3 regions of the Mesorhizobium maamorense genome follow, and region 3 is predicted to be linked to each of the others. Evidence: predicted binding sites of a transcription regulator. Region 3 holds the regulator's gene; each other region holds the start of a gene.
The links. Region 3 encodes LexA, which represses DNA repair genes until DNA is damaged. Its sites were predicted from a motif close to TGTTCNNNNTGTGTTCNG; they were not measured.

Region 1: ACIU1A_RS25655 (helicase-related protein) is a predicted target of LexA. The motif match lies at 1,206-1,223, and genes of this name have one in related genera.
Region 2: ACIU1A_RS06860 (sel1 repeat family protein) is a predicted target of LexA. The motif match lies at 917-934, and genes of this name have one in related genera.

What each region holds. Positions count from the first base shown of each region.
Region 1 covers NZ_CP173356.1:5,129,687-5,131,953, reverse strand. The annotation lists gene ACIU1A_RS25655 (helicase-related protein) at 1-1,039, opposite strand, end outside; gene phbB (acetoacetyl-CoA reductase) at 1,757-2,267, opposite strand, start outside.
Region 2 covers NZ_CP173356.1:1,355,811-1,358,077, forward strand. The annotation lists gene ACIU1A_RS06850 (hypothetical protein) at 1-82, opposite strand, end outside; gene ACIU1A_RS06855 (DUF2147 domain-containing protein) at 281-622, opposite strand; gene ACIU1A_RS06860 (sel1 repeat family protein) at 1,069-1,335, shown strand; gene ACIU1A_RS06865 (branched-chain amino acid ABC transporter substrate-binding protein) at 1,734-2,267, shown strand, end outside.
Region 3 covers NZ_CP173356.1:2,196,153-2,198,419, forward strand. The annotation lists gene ACIU1A_RS11370 (TetR/AcrR family transcriptional regulator C-terminal domain-containing protein) at 1-161, opposite strand, end outside; gene ACIU1A_RS11375 (TetR/AcrR family transcriptional regulator) at 191-472, opposite strand; gene lexA (transcriptional repressor LexA) at 912-1,655, shown strand; gene ACIU1A_RS11385 (ComEC/Rec2 family competence protein) at 1,649-2,267, opposite strand, start outside.

The DNA.
Region 1 (2,267 bases), 2.9 Mb from region 3:
CATCGACTGCCGGCAGCGCACGGGTCAGGCCCTCCACCGGGGCATTGGTCTCAATCGAGCGCTTCAGCGCGTCGAGGCTGGCGAAATTGAAACGCGCTGTGCGCCATTGCAGAACTTTCACCGGGTCGAAGTCGTGGCTTTCGATCTTCTTGACCAATTCCTCGTCCAGTGGGTCGACCTGGCCGGTGACGCCAAAGGTGCCGTCGCGCAGGTGCCGGCCGGCGCGCCCGGCGATCTGGCCAAGTTCGGCCGCCGTCAGGTTGCGATACTGGTAGCCGTCGAACTTGCGGTTCTGGGCGAAGGCGACATGGTCGAGATCGAGGTTAAGGCCCATGCCGATGGCATCGGTGGCGACGAGATAGTCGACGTCGCCCGACTGAAACAGCGCCACCTGGGCGTTGCGGGTGCGGGGCGAGAGCGCGCCAAGCACGACGGCCGCACCGCCCTGCTGGCGGCGGATCAGTTCGGCGATGGCATAAACCTCGTCGGCGGAGAAGGCGACGATCGCTGTGCGCCGGGGCAAGCGGGTCAGCTTCTTCGAACCGGCATAGGCCAGATGTGACAGCCGCGGCCGCGTCACCACCGAGACGCCTTTCAACAGGCGCTGCAAGATGCCGTGCATGGTGGCGGCGCCGAGCAGCAGCGTCTCCTGGCGGCCGCGCAGATGCAGGATGCGGTCGGTGAAGATATGGCCGCGCTCGAGATCACCGGCAAGCTGCACCTCGTCGATAGCGACGAAGGCGGCATCGGTCTCGCGCGGCATGGCTTCGACGGTACAGACCGAATATCTCGCGCCTGGCGGCTGAATCTTCTCCTCGCCGGTGATGAGCGCCACCTTGTGAGCACCGACCTTTTCGCAGACGCGGGTGTAGACCTCTCGCGCCAAGAGCCTGAGCGGCAGGCCGATGATGCCGCTTTCATGCGCCACCATGCGCTCGATGGCGAGATGGGTCTTGCCTGTGTTGGTCGGCCCAAGCACGGCAGTCACGTCGCGACCCGATAGGATCAGCGGCTCGGTGGGTTTCGGATGGATGTTCATCGCTCGGAAATAAGGCTTTCTGGCCTCTCATTGTCGGGAGCACGCCTCGGGTGGCGCGTATGACAGGCGACACATAGGGATTTCAGGCGCGAAGCGAAAGCGGAATGTTCCGCTGGCGGTTCGAAGTCACCTCCGTCGAGCTTCGGTTCGGCTGCTGATTAAGGGTTGGAACGAGTCTGGAACGAATCGGCGACGAATCGCTGACTCGCCCGGATTCAGGTTTTGTTCACGGCTAGATGTGGAGTTTTGGCTGATGATCCTTACCACATGCTGAATCACGGAATTGGCCCGTTTCATGCTAGGCGAGAGCCGCCGTTAACTTTCGCTGGCAAAGCCGTGTGGCAGCCCGCCTTGCTTCATCCAAGCTTATGAAATTGTTGAACTTTCTTAATAGAAATTAACAGTTTGATAGGCGATTGCAACTGCTCTCGTTAACATTGCGGCCAAACATGGAACGAAAGGGCGACGAATCGGCGATGTCGGGATTTTCCCTGTTTGTTCACGACAAGATATAGTGTTGCGCACAGGTTTTCCACCGACAATGCACAGCTTATCCAGGCACTTTTGCACAATACCCGCTGCCGCCATTAACCTTTGCGTGCCGGATTGGAACAGCAGGCCGACAGCCGTCATCGGACGGCGTCACGGACATCCGAAGCGGATGGCGAACGAGCCCTCCTTCAATCGGCACCGGGAAGCCGGCAGCCCGGCGAGACCTCAGGCGAAGTACTGGCCGCCATTGGCGGTGATGGTCGATCCCGTGATGAAGCCGGCGTCCTCGGAGGCGAGGAAGACGACGCAGCGCGCGATCTCCTCCGGCTGGCCGAGGCGCCCGACCGGGATTAGCGGGATGATGCGTTCGTTGAGCACCTTCTCATCGATCGCCCGGACCATTTCGGTGGCGATATAGCCTGGGCAGATGATGTTGACGGTGATGCCCGCGCGGGCTCCTTCCTGGGCCAGAGCCTTCGAGAAACCGATGTCGCCGGCCTTGGCCGCGGAGTAGTTGACCTGGCCGGCCTGGCCCTTCTGGCCATTGATGGAGGAGATGGTGATGACGCGGCCGAACTTGCGGTCGCGCATGCCGCTCCACAGCGGATGCGTCATGTTGAAAACGCCGGAGAGATTGGTGTCGATGACCTCCTTCCACTGCTCACGCGTCAGCTTGTGGAACATGGCGTCGCGCGTGATGCCGGCATTGTTGACCAGCACCGCGACCGGGCCCAGA
Region 2 (2,267 bases), 840 kb from region 3:
CCGCTTCGGCGACGAGGATGGCGAAGAACATTCCAAACAGGCTCACCAGCAGGCAGACGATGGTGAAGCGGCGGGCGAGCATTGGTCGTGTCTCCTTCAACACGCAGGAGAATGCCCGGGCACGACTGAACCGGCTCTGATGTCGGCGTTCATCTGCCGTTCAAATTGGTTGATGGGTTTGGAGGCAATAAGGAGCATGGCCGCCGGCACAGCATGCCAGGATCATGAAACGAAAACGGGGCCTGCCGGCCCCGTTTTCATGTCGCAAGGATAGGGTCGATCAGAGCTTGTGCCAGGTCTGGCTCTTGCAGATCAGTCCGCCGAGCACGCAACCGCTCATTTTCAGCGAGGTGCCCGACAGTGTCGCCTTGCCGGAGTAGGTCTTGTCGTTTGCCGGGTCGGTTATGCTGCCGGTGTATTTGTTGTCGCCGGACGCCTTGAGCGAACCGATGGTCTTGCCGGCATATTTGCCAGACTTCAGCGTGATGGAAAATGAACCCGAGCCCCCGATGGCCGCGGTATCGCCGGCCTGCGTCTTCCAGTTTCCCTCGATCGGATCGGCCCAGGCCACACCGGTCAGGATCAAAGTGGCCGCCAGGGCCAGGCTTGCTTTTCGAAACATTTTTCCTCCCTTGGTTACCCGGCAGGAGGCTCCGCCTCGCCGGTCTGCCGCTTACGCAAACGTAAGCTAATCCAGCTCCCTGCAAAACAAAAGCGGTGCCGCAGCGGCAGCTTTGGCAATTCAGAAGCACCGACGGAAGCAATGTCGGCAGGGAAATGAATGCATGCATGCGCGACGTTTGTTTCGCGTGGTTAGCGGAGTGTTGATTCCGCTCGCGAAAATTTTCGTCAAATTTGGCGCTATCCGGCTGAATCGCTGGCTTTGTATCCTTAACGAATTTCCACGTTTACCTATTGTTTTAGCTTTGTTTTCCTCAAATTAAGCACGCCATTTAACGACGGATTCAAGCCTGAGCGGCATTCTCGAAAGCATCGAAAGAGCAGCCCGGGCAGACAAACGGAGGCAGCTCTCGGGAGCCAGACAGGGCCGGAAGAGAGGATTGAAAAATGGCACGTTTTGAAATGCTTGAAGCAGGCTTCGGCGCCATGGGGGCAACTGCCCAGGCCGACATTCTTTTCGAACTGGGGATGATGTATGCGACGGGCCGCGATTGCGAGACCGATGTCGTCGCCGCCCACAAATGGTTCAACATCGCCGCGATCAAGGGTTCGGCCCGCGCTGCGGAACTGCGCTCGGAACTGTCGGCTGCAATGTCGAAGGTCGAGATCGCCAAGGCGCTGCGCGAAGCCCGCGAATGGATGACGATGCACTGAATTTAGAGATAAGGCAGGGCGCCTTCCGGTCCGCCGGGCAAGGACAAGGCCGCGGTAAGACGGCCACGCGACAAAACCAAGAACGCGGCACGCCCGACAGGGCCAGCGGCGCGGCGGCCATGATCCGGTTTTCGGAAAGATCAAGGCCAGCAGGAAGACAGGGAAGGCGAGTTGGGTTCGAGTGCGGGGGCGCTTGAGAAACAGCTCGACAGGCAAAGCCGCGACCGGCCGGAACAAGGCCGGCGCGGCTTTTGCCTTTTTGCTCCAGCGATGCTTCGCAGGCCTAATCGAGCGGCGTCAATGCGCCTAGACAGGCCACACGAAGGATGAAATTGTCCGGCCTCTCTGGAAGAAGCGTGGCCGGGGCGGCCGCGCGTGAGTGGAGGAGTCATACCACAATGAAAAAATTGAGTATTTTGAACGCGGCCATTTTCGGCCTGATGATGAGCGCGCCGGTCGCCTATGCCGACGACATCACCTTTTCGGTGGTCGGTCCGATGACCGGACAGCTCGCCACCATTGGCGATCAGTTCAAGCAGGGCGCGCAGGCTGCCGCCGATGCGATCAATGCCGCCGGCGGTGTCGACGGTCGCCAGATCAAGCTAGATATCGAGGATGACCAGTGCGACCCGAAGCAGGCGGTTTCGGTCGCCAACCGTATCGTCGCCAATGGCGTCAAGTTCATCGACGGCCACGCTTGCTCGGGTTCAAGCATTCCGGCTTCCGCCGTCTATGCCGAAGCCGGTGCCCTGATGATGAGCCCGGCCTCCTCGAACCCGGTGCTGACTGACGCCGCAGCGAAGGCCGGCTGGCCGACGATCATGCGCCTCTACACGCGTGACGATGCGCAGGGCGCCTTCATCGGCCCCTGGATCGCGAAGAAATATGCCGGCAAGAACGTCGTCATCCTGCATGACAAGAGTGCCTACGGT
Region 3 (2,267 bases):
CAGGCGATCAGGCCGGCCCGACTTGCGGTTCGAAGCAGGTCGCCAACAAGCGGCATTATGGTATTGCGGCCGAATTGCGCGATCGATTGGCCAAGCGTGCCTGTATCGTTGACGTCGCCGGCCGCGGCGCGATTGAGCGCCACCGCCTTGTCGCCCGTCACGAGGGTCAGCAGGACTGGCCCGAGCAAGTTCAGGGTTTCGAGCGGATCGCGCGCCTGGTGAAGGGCGTCCTCCAGCAGCTTCCTTGCCTCTCCGCATTGGCTTCGATCAAGGATCGAAACAGGGTCTGCTTGTTGCCGTACCAGTTGTAGAGGGTTTCGTTCGAGGCCGATGCCCGCTTGGCGATAGCAAGCAGGGAGGCGCTCTTGTAGCCGGTTTCCCGGAGCACCGCATAGGCGGCCTCCTCTATCCGTTCGCGTCGCGCGGCCTGCTTCGGCGTGGTCATTGGTGTTCCTCTTCGAAAACCGTACATTATTATACGGTTTCGTCAAGCGAACGGGAAGCAAGGAGCGAGCGAACGCAGCCCATCGCGACCAGTGGTGGTGCCTCGTCGTTTTCCGGCAGGAAGTTGGCATTTTGGTTTCGTTTCGTTCACGAGCCGCAGGGGTTTTTAATCCGCCCAAACGCACCCCGCACCTGCCGGTCACCCAGCTTGCAGGCTTGTGCCAAGAGTGGAGACGGTCGGGCCACAGGCCATTAACCAAAATAGTCTCAAAGGGCCCGGGAGCGCATTGACGACGGACCGCGCTGGCAGGATGCTGGCTGCGGGAGGGCATTTCGTTTCCGTCGCCTTAACAAATTCATTAAACTTTAAATGGTTGCGGAACACAACTGGAACAGATAGTGTTTGTTCTGGGTTTGTTTTCTGATTCTGGTTCCAGACCCTTCGTGCAATGCCTTTGGGGGCCGCCATGCTCACGCGCAAGCAACATGAACTCTTGATGTTCATCCATGAACGGCTGAAGGAAAGCGGCATTCCGCCGTCCTTCGACGAGATGAAGGAAGCGCTGGACCTCGCCTCCAAGTCGGGAATTCATCGGCTGATCACGGCGTTGGAGGAGCGCGGCTTCATTCGCCGCCTGCCCAACCGGGCGCGCGCGCTGGAGGTGCTGCGCCTGCCGGACTCGATCGCGCCGGGTCTTAACGCGGCAAAGAAGTTCTCCCCGAGCGTCATCCAGGGCAGCCTCGGACAGGGCAGCAGCCCTAGCCGGCAGATCAAGCCGGCGACGTCTTCGCGTCTGCCCGCTGCCGGCAATGACGACGATGCGGTTTCAGCGGTGTCGATCCCGGTCATGGGTCGCATCGCAGCGGGTGTGCCGATCGACGCCATCCAGCATCAGACGCATTCCATTTCAGTGCCGCCTGACATGATCATGGGCGGCGAACACTATGCGCTGGAGGTCAAGGGCGATTCGATGATCGAGGCCGGCATTTTCGACGGCGACACGGTCATCATCCGCAATGCCGACACCGCAAGTCCCGGCGAGATCATCGTGGCCCTGGTGGACGAGGAGGAAGCAACGCTGAAGCGCTTCCGCCGAAAGGGTGCTTCGATTGCGCTCGAGGCTGCCAATCCGGCCTATGAAACACGTATTTTCGGACCGGACAGGGTCAAGGTGCAAGGCAAGCTGGTCGGCCTGATCAGGCGCTACTGAGCGGGGTCGGCGGTGGGCTTTTCGGGTTTACGGTAAGGCGGCAGTCCCCTTGCCTCGCGTGAGAATTTTCGCTGTTCGTGCCAAGGCCGATATGGCCTGTCGACGGCAAAGCTGACCCGTCCCGGTGCCGTCGCCGATTGCCGGTCGAAGAAGACGGCGGCACTTCCCTTACGAGCGAGCTGCCGCTTGGTGATAACGAGAACCAGCGGATTGTGGCAGGGGTCGTAGCCCGCGGGGTCGTTGATGACGATCAGATCCGCATAGGAGCAGGCCCTCCAGGCGTCCTTGCGATCCTCCACCTGCGCGATGATCGCCCCCGAGGTATGCCGGGCCATGCACAGGCCCGTGAAGCAATAGAAAGGCGCTCCCGCCGGAAGTTGCGCGGGATCGAAGATGTCGAACTGTCGGTCTCCGCTGTCGAACAGTTCCGGCGCAACGATGGTTTCGGACTTCAGCGCCCGTTTCCAGTTATCGACGGTGAATTCGTTCGGGCGCGCCCGGTTGATCGCGAGCTCGCCGCCGCCGATCGGCAGTGCCACCAGGCGAGCATCCTCCGAAATCAGCACGTCCGGCGTGCGCGTGTCCGAGACGGTCAACAGACCGGCGAGCGCG